DNA from 2 places in the Rhizobium sp. BK049 genome. Region 1 is predicted to be linked to the other one. Evidence: riboswitches for the same ligand, from Rfam matches in the RefSeq annotation. Region 1 holds a riboswitch; the other holds the start of a gene.
What was found. A riboswitch is a leader RNA that binds a small molecule or an ion and turns the genes downstream of it on or off. The one in region 1 is predicted to bind thiamine pyrophosphate.
Positions count from the first base shown of each region.

Region 2: it holds a riboswitch for thiamine pyrophosphate, as region 1 does, so the genes downstream of both, thiM (hydroxyethylthiazole kinase) here and FHT70_RS23060 (ABC transporter permease) in region 1, are expected to answer to the same signal.

Region 1 is NZ_JACHYV010000025.1:18,495-25,981, reverse strand. Features, by position in the region: partial or broken gene FHT70_RS23075 (acyltransferase) at 1-248, opposite strand, end outside; gene FHT70_RS23070 (ABC transporter substrate-binding protein) at 338-1,348, opposite strand; gene FHT70_RS23065 (ABC transporter ATP-binding protein) at 1,413-2,225, opposite strand; gene FHT70_RS23060 (ABC transporter permease) at 2,222-3,028, opposite strand; TPP riboswitch at 3,177-3,290, opposite strand; gene soxR (redox-sensitive transcriptional activator SoxR) at 3,622-4,092, shown strand; gene FHT70_RS23050 (SDR family oxidoreductase) at 4,217-4,987, shown strand; gene FHT70_RS23045 (metalloregulator ArsR/SmtB family transcription factor) at 5,091-5,432, shown strand; gene FHT70_RS23040 (LysR family transcriptional regulator) at 5,510-6,403, shown strand; gene FHT70_RS23035 (formate dehydrogenase subunit gamma) at 6,538-7,017, shown strand; gene FHT70_RS23030 (NADH-quinone oxidoreductase subunit NuoF) at 7,014-7,487, shown strand, end outside.
Region 2 is NZ_JACHYV010000009.1:13,375-20,861, reverse strand. Features, by position in the region: gene FHT70_RS11650 (glycoside hydrolase family 3 protein) at 1-265, opposite strand, end outside; gene FHT70_RS11645 (GNAT family N-acetyltransferase) at 290-769, opposite strand; gene thiD (bifunctional hydroxymethylpyrimidine kinase/phosphomethylpyrimidine kinase) at 979-1,788, opposite strand; gene thiE (thiamine phosphate synthase) at 1,785-2,420, opposite strand; gene thiM (hydroxyethylthiazole kinase) at 2,417-3,220, opposite strand; TPP riboswitch at 3,266-3,362, opposite strand; gene FHT70_RS11625 (DUF1349 domain-containing protein) at 3,496-4,080, opposite strand; gene FHT70_RS11620 (ABC transporter substrate-binding protein) at 4,304-5,830, shown strand; gene FHT70_RS11615 (ABC transporter permease) at 5,913-6,854, shown strand; gene FHT70_RS11610 (ABC transporter permease) at 6,854-7,487, shown strand, end outside.

The DNA of each region.
Region 1 (7,487 bases):
TGCCCAAGGCTGGGCATGGCGCCGCCGGCGTCGAGAGCGTGCCAGAAGGGGCGGGCAAGCAGAAAGCCGCTGAGCACGAAGAAGATGGCGACGCCGAAATTGCCGAAGCGGAGGACGTTTGCCGTCGCCGCCAATTCATCCGGTATTCTGCGCATATCCAGCCGGAGCGCGAGATGATGCGCGAGCACCAACAAGCAGGCCATTGCGCGCAGAAAGTCGGCTCCGGCCAGTCTGTCCTGTGCTCGCATGTCGTTCCCCGCCCTGCCCGATTCGGCTCAAACCGCCCAGGCGCAAAGCATTGCCTGGGAAGACCGCCTCGGCAAGGCCCGGGGCGAGCTCAGCCGAGGAGTTCGTTGGTGTAATAGGTGGAAAAGTCCGGCTTCTCCTTGAGCACGACGCCATTCGCATCGACGAGAATGCCGTTCTCGACCAGGAAAGCGCCAATGGCATCGGCCTTTGCCGGATCAAGCGTGCCGATCACGCCGGCCTCGGATCTCAGGAAATGGCCTTCGATCAACGCCTTCTGAGATGCTCTCACCAGATCCGTGTTCATCAGCGCACCGTTACTTCCTGATATCAGCAGGTCGCAGGCTTCGTCGGGATGATCGATGGAGTAGACATAGCCTTGACGCGTGGCCTGGATGAAGGCGCGCGCGTGTTCTCGACTGGCAGAGAGATAGGCGTCACTGGAAACGATGACTGTCGTCTGCTCGTCGGGAATGCCGTAATCGGAATAGTGGAAGCGGCTGATCTGCCGATTTTCCAGCTCAGCGGCGATGCCCTCCCAGGTGTAGATCTCCAGCGTGAAGTCAATCGAGCCATTGTCCAGCGCCTCATAGGCGGAGGTGCCGAGGGTGACGGTCTTGACGTCGCCCTTGCCGCCGTCATTGCGGATCATCGCCGAGACCAGCGCGCTTTCCCAAGTGCCGCCGAAGCCTCCATAGGTCTTGCCATCGAGATCTCTAGGGCTCTTGATGTCGTCCCGCCCGCCGTTGAAGATCAGGCGTGCGGTTTCCGTCTGGACGACGCCGTAGACCATCTTCACGTCACCGCCGCCAGCACGCTGCGTCAGGGCCTCGATCTCGCTACTGATGCCGAAATCGGCGACCCCGTTTGATACCAGCGTGCCGGCACTCGTGTCGGTAAAGGGTAGAATTTCGACATCGAGGCCGGCGGCCGTGTAGAAGCCCTTCGCCTTGGCGACGTAGATGCCGATGTGATTGGTGTTGGGCGTCCAGTCGAGCGCGATACGAACCTTTGCGGGCGCCGCTTGAGCGAAGGCGACGCGGCCGGCGAGGCTTGTCGCGATGGCGGCGAGCATCGTCTGGCGGCGGGTGAGAAGCGGCATGGTGACCTCCTCAGGTCTTTAGAGCATGACGCCGAAAAGTACGGTTTTCGAACGACATCAGACTCTAACTCTTTAAATTGGAACAGGATTCAGATTTTGGGCCGACCGGCCTAAAACCACCCTGTTCTAGCGGATGAAGCAGGGTTTGCAGGATTTCGGTCTCGATCGCCTGGGCCGCCGGCGAACCGAGATCGGCAATGCTTCTCGGGCGGGGCAGGGGAACGCGGAATTCGCGGATGACACGCGCCGGACGGGCAGACAGCACGTAGATCCGGTCGGAGAGAAAAACGGCCTCGCGAACATCGTGGGTGATCAGCAGCGCCGTCCAGCGATGTTCGGTCCACATGCCTTGCAGCCACTCCTGGATCTGCGTGCGGGTCAGCGCATCGAGCGCGCCGAAGGGCTCGTCGAGCAGCAGCATGTCCTGCTCCTGGATGACGGTGCGCAGCAGCGCAGCACGTTGGCGCATGCCGCCGGAAAGAGAGGCGGGGTAGTGATGCTCGAAGCCGGCAAGGCCGAACCGCTCGAAGAGGGGCGCGACAGCGGCGCGTGCAGCCCGGCGAGCCATGCCCTTCACTTCCAGACCGAGCGCGGCATTATCGATGATCCGGCGCCAGGGCATCAGCGCATCGCGTTGTGGCATGAAGGCAAAGGAATGCGGCGTCTGTTCCAGCGCTGCATCGTTGAAAAGCATGGCGCCGGAATCGGGTCGCAGCGCCTGTGTCAGCAGTCTCAGCACGGTCGATTTTCCGGAGCCGGATGGGCCGACGATCGAGACGAACTCGCCGTCTGCGACGGCGAGCGAAATGTCGTCTAGAACTTTCATGCCGTCGAAGGACTTCGAGATGTTGCGCAGCTCAAGCATCTGACCGGTCATCGGCGCCGCTCCTGGGATGGCTGCCAGGGCATGACGAAACGCTGGATAACCAGCGTCAGCGCGAAGAGGCAGAGCGTCAACAGAGCGCTGACGATCACGGCGGCGAGCACGAGATCGGGACGGAAATTGTTCTTGGCGTTGAGGATATAGATGCCGAGGCCGCTTGCAGCGCCGGCATATTCGGCAAAGATCGCGCCGACGACGGCATAGGTGATCGAGATTCGAAGGCCGGCGAAGAAATAGGGCAGCGACGAGGGAAGCCGCGCCAGGCGGAAAATGCGCCAGCGGCTCGCTTTCATCGAATTCAAGAGCTCGGCAATGTCGCGATCGGTCGCCTCATAGCCCTGAAGCAGGGCAACAAGCAGCGGAAAGAAGGTGACGAGCGCCACCAGCAATATCTTCGGCAAAAGGCCGAAACCGAACCAGAGGACGACGAGAGGCGCGATCGCCACCAGCGGCAAAGTCTGGCTGGCGATGAAGATCGGCAGCATTGCCCGGCGCATGAATGGCATGAAATCCATCAGGATCGAAGAGGCGAAGGCGAAGGCGAGCGACAGGGCGAAACCACCGAGTGTCGCTCCGAGCGTCGGCCAGGTGTTTGATATCAGCGCCTCTCGGTTCAGCCAGCCCTGGACAAGGATACGCGAAGGTGCCGGCAGAATGGACGGTTTGATACCGGAAAGATCGACATAGAGTTCCCATGCCGCCAGAAAAGCAAAGCCTGCGAGCAAGGCGGGCATTGCCCGGTACACGGCGAGATAGAGCGTCGCAAGGCGCGAATCCGATGGTCGTGGCGATGTCATCGGCGTTCGATTTCAGGCTTTCGCCGGGCCGTTCGCGCAAACCTGTCGAGGGCATCGGTCTCGATGCGATTTGGGGCGGTTGCCTTGAGGGCATCGATAGGGATGCCGACGGAATTGCCGGACGTCCGGTAGAGTGACACTTGCGCGCCGGAATACATTTGGACCTCGCTCCGCTGGCATTACCCAGATCAGCTTAGAAGGGTCCGGAGGCTTGCGCCTCACATCTCAGCCCCGGCGACACGGAGCTCCCCTGTTATTTCGGCGAAAACTATCATCGGGGTTTTCTTGCCGCAACCGCAAAATTGCAAACCCGTCCGCCCGGTCGGATGGGGCGCAGATAAAAAAACACCCGGACGGAGGTCCTGTCCGGGTGTTTTCCGAGGTTCCGTACCTGCCGGGAACGGAACCCGAGCGCTTGTCTTTCAGGCGGCAATATCGGCAAGGGCGATTGGTGCGGGCCGGGCAACCGCCGACGCCATCATTTCAGCTTGTATCGACCGGATGATCTCACTGAGCTCCTTCCTGCGCCTCGTGCTTTACGGCCGGGGAAGCAGCGGTTATAAAACCTCAACTAATATTGAGGTCAATAGGCCATGAATAGGATTTCTGCAACGCCGCTCGGCAGGCTTCTGACGGTCGGCGAAGTGGCGCAACGCAGTGGTCTTGCCGTCTCGGCGCTACATTTCTATGAGGCCAAGGGGCTGATCTCGAGTATCCGCACGCGCGGCAACCAGCGGCGCTACGGACGCGATGTCCTTCGCCGGCTCGGCATCATCAAGGTGGCGCAACGTGTCGGCATTCCGCTTTCGGAAATCCAGACGGCATTTGCCTCCCTGCCGCAGGGGCGCACGCCGACGATTGCCGACTGGCAGACGCTGTCGGCGCGCTGGAAGGATGAACTCGACACGCGAATCAGACGGCTGAGCCTGCTGCGAGACCGTCTGACCGGCTGCATCGGCTGCGGTTGCCTGTCGATCGAAAGCTGTCCGTTGCGCAATCCCTTCGATCAGCTCGGCGAGGAAGGGCCAGGCGCACGGCTGCTGGAGACCGAAATCGAAGTATGAACTTTCAGGGAAGAGCGCCAGCCTCTGGCGGAAAGATGACGCCTGCCTTTCTTTCGGCCGGCGCGCTCATATGTTAAGGGCGAATGGCGCAACAGGCGGCATTGTCCGCGAGGAGGACAGCTTCGTGTTCCATCCGAGACTATTCGAAAATCGCAACGTCATCGTAACCGGCGCCGGGCGGGGCATCGGTCTCGAAGTGGCCCGGCAGTTCCTGGACTGCGGCGCGAAGGTGATCGTCCATACTGGACGCAAACCGGGGCGCGATCTGCCGGATTTTCTGCTGACGGCTGAATCCGAAAGACGGGCGCTGTTGCTGCACGCCGATTTCACTGCCGCTGGCGGCGCTGCGCAATTTGCCGAAAATGCGCTTACCTTTTTCGACAAGGTGCATGTGCTCGTCAACAACGCCGGCACTATGCTCGGCCGTTTTCCAGCTGCCACACTGACTGACACGGATTATGAGGCGATCGTGCGTTTGAACCAGACGTCGGTGGTGGCGCTGACGCGTGCGTTGCTGCCGGCATTGAAGGCGGCGGAAGGCGCTGCCATCGTCAACACCGTTTCAATTTCCGCGCTGACCGGCGGCAGTCCCGGTTCTTCGATTTATTCTGCCTCGAAAGCCTTCGTTTCAACCTATTCCAAGGCGCTTGCCCGCGAGCTCGCGCCGGATGGCATCCGCGTCAATTGTGTCTCGCCCGGAACGATCGAGACGGATTTCCACGAGCGCTATTCCTCCCGCGAAAAGCTGGAGCAGACGAGAAAGTCTATTCCCTTGCAGCGGCTGGGCACAGCGGAGGATTGCGCTCCCGCCTATCTGTTTCTGGCGGCGCCCTCGCTCTCCGGATACATTACCGGCCAGGTCCTCGAGATCAATGGCGGCCAGCTTATCTGCTGATTTAGTTAGACCTTTTTTGACATTTCTTCACTTTTGGCAAATTCGTGTGTGCGAATATGCTATTGTGCTGATCTGCCTTTTTGCTTCCCTTCCGAGATGTCGAATGCCATTGCCCAAGCCCGAGCCGGGAATGTCCGGTCAGGAACTGCACAAACTCGCTGGAAACGCTCGTGAGGCGAGCGATCTGCTGAAGGCGCTGGCGCACCAGACTCGACTTCTGATTCTTTGCATACTCGCGACCGAGGAGCGGACGGTGAGTGAAATCGAAAACATCCTCGGCATTCAGCAGGCAATGGTCTCGCAGCAGCTCGCGCGTTTGAGGCTCGAAGGTCTCGTCAATACGCGCCGTCAGGGCAGGCTGGTCTATTACCGTATCGGCAATACAAACGTGCTTGCCTTCCTTGAATCGCTCTTCGATCTTTTTCCGGCTGCTGAAAACAATTAGTACCCGCCCTTGCGGAGCACGGTTGCTGCGTCGAAGATAGCTGATCCGGATGATTTCGCGCCGGATCGGGAGACCGGATGATCGACAAGCTGGAATTTTTCATCGCCCTTGCCAACGAAAAGCATTTCGGCCGCGCCGCGGAGGAGTGCGGGGTTTCCCAGCCGACGCTTTCAGCCGCGATCCGGCAGCTCGAGGATCAGCTTGGTGTCATGCTGGTGCAGCGCGGCTCGCGCTTTCAGGGGCTGACGCCGGAGGGCCAGCGCGTCCTGGAATGGGCCCGGCGCATCGTCGGCGATGCCCGCACCATGCGCGAGGAGATGCGCGCGGCCCGCCGCGGACTTTCCGGCCATATCCGCCTTGCCGCCATTCCGACGGCGCTCGCCATGCTATCGCGCATCACCACGCCCTTTCAGGAACGACATCCGGGAGTGACCTTCTCGATCGTCTCGCGGAACTCGCTGCAGGTGCTGAGCATGCTCGAAAATCTCGAAATCGATGCCGGCATCACCTATCTCGAAAACGAGCCGCTCGGCCGGGTCACCAGTGTTCCGCTCTATGCCGAGCGCTATCATCTGATCACTGCTGCAGGCAGCCCGCTGTCCGATCGCGACAATGTGACCTGGAAGGAGGTCGGCGATCTTCGGCTTTGTCTATTGACCGCCGACATGCAGAACCGCCGCATCATCAACCGGCATCTGACAGAAGCCGGCGCCACTGTGCATCCGACGCTCGAATCCAATTCGATGATCGTGCTGTTCTCGCATGTCAGAACCGGACGCTGGGCGAGCATCATGCCGCGCAACGTGGCGAAATCATTTGGTTTTCCGGTGGAGATCCGGATGATTCCGATTGTCGAACCGGAAGCCCACCATCTGGTTGGCCTCGTCGCACCCTATCGGGAGCCCTTCACCCCGCTCGTTTCGGCCCTGCTGCACGAAGCGAGAGTGCTCGTGCGGGACGAGGAGCTCTGATAGAAAAAACCTATCAATCCACGAGATAGCTTTATTGATCGTCGTCGGCTTCCCTGAGATGTTGTCTGCACGATGGCGCTCGGCTGGGGAGGCCTGCCATCCCGAAACGAGCGAGCCGCCGGGAGGGCTGCCTGATGACCATTCATATCGCCGAAGGCGATATCGCAGCGCGTACGCGGACCATCGTCGCCGACCTTCGCTTCCTTGAAGGACCGCTGCTTCCCATTCTGCACGAGGTTCAGCGAGAATTCGGTTATGTGCCGCAGGAAGCCCTGCCTGTGATTGCGGAGGAACTGAACCTCTCGCGCGCCGAGGTGCACGGGGTGATGACATTCTACCACGATTATCGCGACCATCCCGCCGGCCGCCATGTGCTGAAGCTCTGTCGCGCCGAGGCCTGCCAGTCGACGGGCGGCGACGCGTTGGCTGATCGCGTCAAGGCGCTGCTCGGGATCGATTTTCATCAGACGACGCTCGACGGCGCCGTGACGCTGGAGCCGGTCTACTGTCTCGGCCTTTGTGCCTGCGCCCCGTCGGCGATGCTCGACGGCGAGGTTTATGGCCGCGTAGACGATCAGATGGCGGCGGAACTCGTTGCGGAGGCACGTCGATGACAGTCAAGATTTATGTTCCACGCGATGCCGCTGCGCTGGCGCTCGGGGCCGAAAAGGTGGCAAAGGCGATTGCCCAGGAGATCGCCGCCCGCGGCTTCGATGCAGAGATCGTGCGCAACGGCTCGCGCGGAATGTTCTGGCTGGAACCGCTGGTCGAGGTCGAGGCCGCCGGCAAGCGCATCGGCTACGGGCCGGTGAAGGCAAAGGATGTGCCTGCTCTGTTCGACGCGGGAATGATGAACGGCCGCGGCCACCCACTCTGTCTCGGGGAGGTTGAAGACCTCCCATTCCTGAAGGAACAGACCCGCCTGACCTTCGCCCGCTGTGGCATCACCGACCCGCTTTCGCTCGGCGATTATGAGGCGCATGGCGGCCTTGCCGGCCTTCGCCGCGCCGTTTCGATGACGCCTGCCGAAATCGTCAAGGAAGTCACGGATTCCGGCCTGCGCGGACGCGGCGGCGCCGGTTTT
Region 2 (7,487 bases), on a different contig from region 1:
ACTGGCCGAAGCTGCGGAAGAGCGGCCAGGGACCGGCGTCGAGATGCTGGACGCGGCCGCCTTCCTGGTCGGTGAAGACGGGCGCATCCTCTCGGCCGACGGCTTCGCGGAAGCGTTCGATCAGCCGCTTTGTCTGCTCCGGCTCGCGCTGATTGCGCCGGCCGACGAACAGGCCGAGCGGATTGGTCTCGCGAAACAGGGCGTATTCGTCATCCGAAATCGCGTTCGGGAGGCCGACGAAAAGGGCGAGCGGGGTCGAGGACAATTCTGTAACTCCGATATCAGCTGGTCATTTCGGCGCGCTTTTCAGCATGCCTTCGTAAATGCCCTTATCGGGGGCGGGGATAACGATTGCGCCTGCGGTCTTGGCGTAGAAATCGATTGGGCCGGCATCGCCGATAAAGGCATAGGCATGGCCGAGCGCCTTCATCGTCTGAAGGCAGGCGGAAAACAGCGCGAGCCCGATGCCTTTGCCGCGCGCCTCGGGATCGACGCCGGTCGGGCCGAAGAAGCCGCGCGCCGTCGTGTCATAGCAGGCAAAGCCGAGCAGCTTGCCGCCGTCGACGGCAATCTGGCAGGCGACGGGTTGGCGGGAAAAAGCAACCGAAACCTCGCTCGCCCAATTCTCGCTGAATTGTTCGCGAACCCAGTTGACCACGAGGTGCAGTTCCGGAGGAAGAGCCGGACGAATGGAGATGCCACGATGATCGGCCCGCTCTTTCAGGTCGGCGAGCCTGTTGGAATATAAGCTCACAAGCAGGTCTGGCACCTGTCTCTCCTCCAGATATTCCTTTATAGCGGAATATATATCCGTTTAATGTCATAGACTTGGCTATCTAACTGGGCTTGTCAACAGGGATTTTCAAATGGAGCGGTGCGCCCAGCTTCGGATCAGCGCCGGCTGGCGCGAATGAAAACGGCCCGGGGGAGGCCGGGCCGTTTTCTCTCGTGAGCCTGCGCCGCTTTCGGCGGGATCGGTTATTCGCCGTGCTTCCAAAGCGCATGAAAATGCTGCACCGGGCCATGTCCGGAGCCGACAGTGAGACTGCCGGCGGCGGCGACTGCATCGGCAAGGTAATCCTTCGCAATGGCGACGGCTTGCTCGGCCGATGCGCCCTTGGCAAGCTCGGCGGCCAGTGCGCTGGAGAGCGTGCAGCCAGTGCCGTGCGTATTTTTCGTCGGCACTCGCCTGGCCTCGAACCAGTGCAGGCCGTCGGCCGTGGCAAGCACGTCTGGGCTCTCGTCGCTGCCGAGATGGCCACCCTTGACCAATACGGCGGCGGGGCCAAGCGCGCGCAGCCGCTCGGCCTGCGCCGCCATCTCATCGCGATTGGTCGCGACCGGCTGGTGCAACAGGGCCGCGGCCTCGGGCAGGTTCGGGGTCAGGAGGGTTGCGAGCGGCAGCAGCCGCCGGGTCAGCACGTCGACCGCTTCGGGCGCGAGCAGGGCGGCCCCACCCTTGGCGATCATCACCGGGTCGAGAACGATGGGGATTCCCCGTCGATCGGCAAGGGCTGCGGCGACAGCCTCGGCTATGGCGGCATTGGCGATCATGCCGATCTTGACGGCGTCGACGCGCACGTCGGCGAAGACGGCATCGATCTGGTCGGCGACGAATTGCGGCGGCACCAGATGCACGCCGGTCACCCCTTGCGTGTTCTGTGCCGTCAGCGCGGTCAGCACTGCCATGCCATAAACGCCGCGGGCGGCAAAGGCCTTGAGATCGGCCTGGATGCCGGCGCCGCCGGAGGGATCCGAGCCGGCGATGGAGAGAACATTGCGGATCATGGGCGGACCTTTCGGATTTCTGCGGCGATGCGGCGGGCGGCGGCCTCAGGGTCCGGCGTGCCCGCAATGGCGGAGACGACGGCAAGCCCTTCGGCTCCAGCTGCAAACACTTCCGCCACATGCTCCGCCTTGAGGCCGCCGATGGCGACGGACGGCACCGGCGATGCCTTCACCAGCCTGGCAAGACCATCAAAGCCGACCGGCTGCTTGTGGTCGGCCTTGGTCGGCGTCGCAAAGACAGGTCCGAGGCCGGCATAATCGACAATATCAGGGTCGACGGCGGCAGCGAGCCGGGCTGTTTCCACCGAGAGACCAAGGATCATCTCGGGTCCGATCATGTCTCGTGCCCTGCGCGCATTCATATCCTCCTGGCCGACATGCAGGCCATCGGCGCCGATCGCGACCGCAGCCTCGACATCGTCATTAACGATGAGGAGGGCGCCGGTTCCAACGAGCGCCTCTCTCAAGGCGCGGCCGGTCTCGATCATGCTGGCCGTGCCGGCATGTTTGTCGCGCAACTGCACCATCGTCGCGCCGCCGGCAACGGCAAGCCGCGCCGTCTCGATCATGCCGATTCCGGCGCAGAGATCGGGATCGAGAACGAGATAGAGCGAAAGGTCGAAGCGCTTCATGCGACCGATACCCTTGCCCTGGCATCGAGCGTTTCGGCGTCGATCGCAGCCAGCGCATCGAGGAAGCGCCAGGAAAAGGAGCCCGGGCCGGCGGCGCCGAGCGCTGCATCTTCGCCGGCGACGGCGAAGGTCGCAAGCGCGGCGACAGTCGCGCCGAAGAGATCTTCGGGCGCGGTCGCGGCAAAGGCGCCGACGAGGCAGGTGAGCGAGCAGCCGAGCGCGGTGACCTGCGGCATCAGGGCCGATCCGCCCGCAATACGGACTGCCCTTGCGCCATCGGTGACGAAATCGACAGCACCGGTGACGGCGACGATGGTCCGCTGCCTCTCCGCCAGCCGCCGTGCCGAATCCTCCGCCTGTTCGACTGGATCGCGGCTGTCGACGCCCTGACCACGGCTCTCGCCGCCGGCAAGCGCGATGATCTCGGAGGCGTTGCCGCGGATAATCGTCGGGCGAAGCTCCAGAAGGTCGGCCACCGCGGCGCGACGGAAGCCCGTGGCGTAATGGGCCACCGGATCGAGCACCCAGGGTTTGCCGGCCGCAATGGCGGCCTTGGCAGCCCCCTGCATGCCTTCGAGCCATTGCGTCGAGAGCGTGCCGATGTTGATGGTCAAAGCATTGGCGATGCCGGCGAATTCGCCGGCTTCTTCAGCGGCATGCACCATGGCGGGCGAAGCGCCCGCGGCCAGCAGGACGTTGGCCGCGATATTCATCGCGACATAATTGGTGATGCACTGAACGAGCGGCGGCTTTTCGCGCATCGCCTTCAGCATGGCTCCCGACGTGATCTTGCTCTGCATGGTGCCCCTTTCAGGCGGGGGCGGGCGCGGGGCGCTGCTCTTACGGCGATGCCCCGAGCGACTCCCTCCGCCGGCATTATCCGGTTCAGGTTCGAAGGGTTCTTCTCAGCCCGTCTGTCGACGAACGCCCCTGTCTCTCATCACGCTCTTTTTCGCAGAGAAGGGCGCGGCTGTCACTCCGAAAGTGAGTATTCCGGTATTTCGGAGCGGCTGCCCTTGGGCGTGGACATTGCTGGAGGCCTTCCCAGCGCAATCCTGAAGGCATCCAATTTTGCCTAACTCAAATCATGCAGCCCCGTCGTAATAGCCGGCCTGATTGAAAACTCCGAAAATCGAACCCTCAAACCACTCCGCTCCGGCGTACAGGCTGTCGGCCCGACCTCATAGCGATCGGCAGCCGGGAAGGGTGCTAGCCGCAGCAACGGCCAGCGGCTACCGTCGCGGGAGCCCTGGATGCGCACGGCGCCGTTTGCGACAGTCACACGGATGCGGAAATCCTCCAATTCCTTGAAGGGATGCGACACCGACCAGTCTGACTTTCCGTCGGTGACGACGGTGCTGAGGAAGGCTTCGCCGTCGGTGAATTCGACGCCTGTTTTCACCCAGCGGCTCTCGTCCATGCGTACCATCAGGCCGGCCTGATCGTAGAGGGTGCGGAATTCGCCCTGGACGCGGATCTGTGCGGTGAAGCTGTCGCCGGTGGGAAAGGCGAGGAAGTGGCCGGTGTCGCGGGTGAAGCCATAATAGGTCTCGCGCCAGAAATCGGTCTTTTCGCCTGTCGTCATCGTCAGGCCAGTTTCGTCGGCGTGCCAGCTGGCCGGCTCGTTCAGCCATTTCCCGTCATTGAAGTCGATGCTCATTCGCTTCTCCCTTCCTTTAATCTTGCCGCAGGGCAGTCGTCTCACTTGGCGTATCACGCAGGCCCCGTGCGGAGAACTAGCGCAGCTGAAGATGGTGCTTTCCGGAAACGCGCCATCCGCGGCTGCATAATCGACCGCTCATGCTTGACACGATAGCTCCAGCTTCTATTCTGTTACAAAAAGATGAATTACATAATTGTGGAACTAAATCGGGAGCTCTCATATGAAAACATTCGTCGCATTCCTTCTCGGCACCGCGCTCGTCGCCCTGCCTTCGACCCTGCTCGCTCAGGAAAAGGGCGGCGTCATCAATGTCGCGACGATCGGCGAGCCGCCGACGCTCGATCCGATGTCGTCCACGGCTGATCTCGTCGGCATCGTCACGCAGCATATTTTCGAGACGCTCTACACTTTCGACAAGAGCTGGAACGTCACGCCGCTTCTCGCTGAAAGCCTGCCCGAGATCAGCGCCGACGGCAAAACCTATACGATCAAGCTCAGGACTGGCGTCAAGTTCCACGACAATACCGATATGACGTCCGAGGATGTGGTCGCTTCGCTTACCCGCTGGATGAAGATCGCCTCGCGGGGCAAGCAGGTGGCCGGCTTTATCGACAAGGTCGCAGCTACCGATCCTTCGACGGTTACGATCACGCTGAAGCAGCCCTATGCGCCGCTGACCTCGCTGCTCGCCTTCAACAATTCGGCGGCGATCATCATCCCGTCCGAAAAGCAGGACGAGCCGATGAAGGAGTTCATCGGCACCGGTCCCTATATGCTGAAGGAACGGAAAGCCGACCAGTATATCCAGCTTGTCCGCTTCGATGGGTATAAGCCGCGCTCCGGCGAGAGCGATGGCTATGGCGGCGCGCGTCATCAATATCTTGATGAAATCCGCTTTGTGCCGGTGCCGGACCCGAACACCCGCGTCGAGGCCGCCGTTTCCGGCCAGTATGATTATGTCGACTCGATTCCTGTCGAATCCTACGACAAGCTGAAAGCCTCGACCGCCTCGCAACCGGTCATGCTGAAGCCCTTCGGTTATCCTGTCTTCGTCTTCAACACCAAGGAAGGTGCTGCTGCCAACGTCGAGGTGCGCAAGGCGATCCGCCAGGCGCTCAGCATGGAAGACATGCTGGCGGCGGCTTTCGGCAGCAAGGATTTTTATGCGCTCGACGGCGCCATCTATCCGAAGTCCTTCGCCTGGTCGACCGATACCGGCGCCGAGGGCGCCTATAACGTCGCCGATCCGGAAGGGGCGGCCGCGGCCGCCAAGAAAGCCGGTTACAATGGCGAGCCGATCCGCATCCTGACCAGCCGCCAATACGAGTTCCATTACAAGATGGCGCAGGTCGCCGCCGAGTATCTGAAACTTGCAGGCTTCACTGTCGATATGCAGGTGGTGGACTGGGCGACGCTAACCCAGCGCCGCACCGATCCGAAGCTTTGGGATATCTACATTACCCACAGCCCCTTCTTGCCGGAGCCGGCGCTCATCGGCTCGCTGTCGACGAGTTCGCCCGGCTGGTGGGACACGCCGGCCCGCAAGGCCGCGGTCGATGCCTTCACCTCCGAAGTCGATCCGAAGAAGCGCGTGGCGCTCTGGGCCGATGTCCAGAAGGCCGTTTATACAGACGCACCCTTCATGAAGATCGGCGATTTCAACGCCGTCTCGGCGAAGTCGATCAAGCTCGAAGGCGTCGATCCGGCTCCGTGGCCATATTTCTGGAACGCCTCGATCAAGAAGTAAGCAACACCGCCGGTGCCGCCCTTCGGGACCGGTACCGGTCATCTTTTCTGCCGCATCTGCAAGGGATTGAAGGCCGGCATTCATGATACGCTACATCCTCCAACGCCTGTTCGGCATGATGGTCGTGATGTTCCTGGTCGTCACGATCGTCTTCGTCATCGTGCGCGTGACCCCGGGAGATCCGGCCGCCGTCATGCTCGGGCCGGATGCGACGCCGCAGGATATTGCCGATCTCCGGGCCCGGCTCGGCCTCGATCAGTCGCTCGGCCTGCAATATGTCTATTACATAGGCGAACTGCTGAAGGGCGATCTCGGTCAGTCGATCTTCCTTAACATGCCGGTCACATCCGCGCTCATCGACCGGGCCGAGCCGACTTTCTTCCTGACGCTGTTTTCGCTTGCCATCGCCAGCGCCGTCGCCCTGCCGATCGGCATCTATGCCGCCTATCGGCGCGGGTCCTTCATTGACCAGGCGGCAACGACGCTTGCCATGTTCGCTGCCAGCATTCCAAGCTTCTGGCTCGGTCTCATCCTGATGCAGTTCTTCGCTGTCCGATTCAATCTCTTCCCGGTCTCCGGCTATGGCGGCCCGGGCTCGACTTTCATCGACCGGATGTATCATCTGACGCTGCCGGCCTTTGCGCTCGGCATCGTCTCTTCGGCGCTGATCCTGCGCTTCACCCGTGCCTCGATGCTCGATGTGCTCGGCGACGATTATATCCGCACGGCGCGCGCCAAGGGGCTAATCGAGCGTAAGGTCATCCTCAAGCACGCTCTGAAGAATGCGCTGATCCCGATCCTGACGGTGCTCGGCCTGACGGCGGCGGTGCTGATCTCGGGCGCTGTCGTCACCGAAACCGTTTTCGGACTGCCGGGTGTCGGCAATCTCGTCGTTTCGGCGGTGCTGCGCCGCGACTATCCCGTCATTCAAGGGGCGCTGCTCGTCATCGCCGCCCTCTACGTGCTGATCAATTTTGCGATCGACATGCTCTACCTGCTGGTCGATCCGAGGGTGCGCTACTGATGGCCGATGTCGCAATCAAACCCGTCGAAAGCGAAGGCAGCAAGTTCGTCCGCCGCCTGATTAAGCGCAGGACGGTGGCCTTCGGCCTGCTGATCCTGACGGTCTTCGTGCTGCTGGCGGTGTTAGCACCGGTGGTCGCGCCCTATTCGCCGTCGAAGCTTTCCATCGTCAACCGTCTGAAGCCGCCGAGCGGCACCTTCTTTTTCGGCACCGACGAGTTCGGCCGCGACGTCTTCTCGCGCACGATTTTCGCCGGCCGCCTGTCGCTGCTCGTCGGTGCGGCTGTTGTGGCCTTGTCGGTCGCCATCGGCGTGACGCTCGGCCTGCTTGCCGGCTTCTTTCAAAAGCTCGATACGCCGATCGCCCGGCTGATCGACGCGATGATGGCCTTTCCGGATATCCTGCTCGCCATCGCCCTCGTCGCCGCTCTCGGCCCGTCCTTGACGACGGTCATCATTGCGCTGTCGATCGTCTACTCGCCGCGCCTTGCCCGTATCGTCCGTGCCTCGACGCTTGTCATCCGCGAGCTGCCCTATGTCGAGGCGGCGAGGGCGCTTGGCATCTCGACCTTCCACATCATGACGCGACACGTGTTGCGCAATCTGCTGTCGCCGATCCTGGTACAGGCCACCT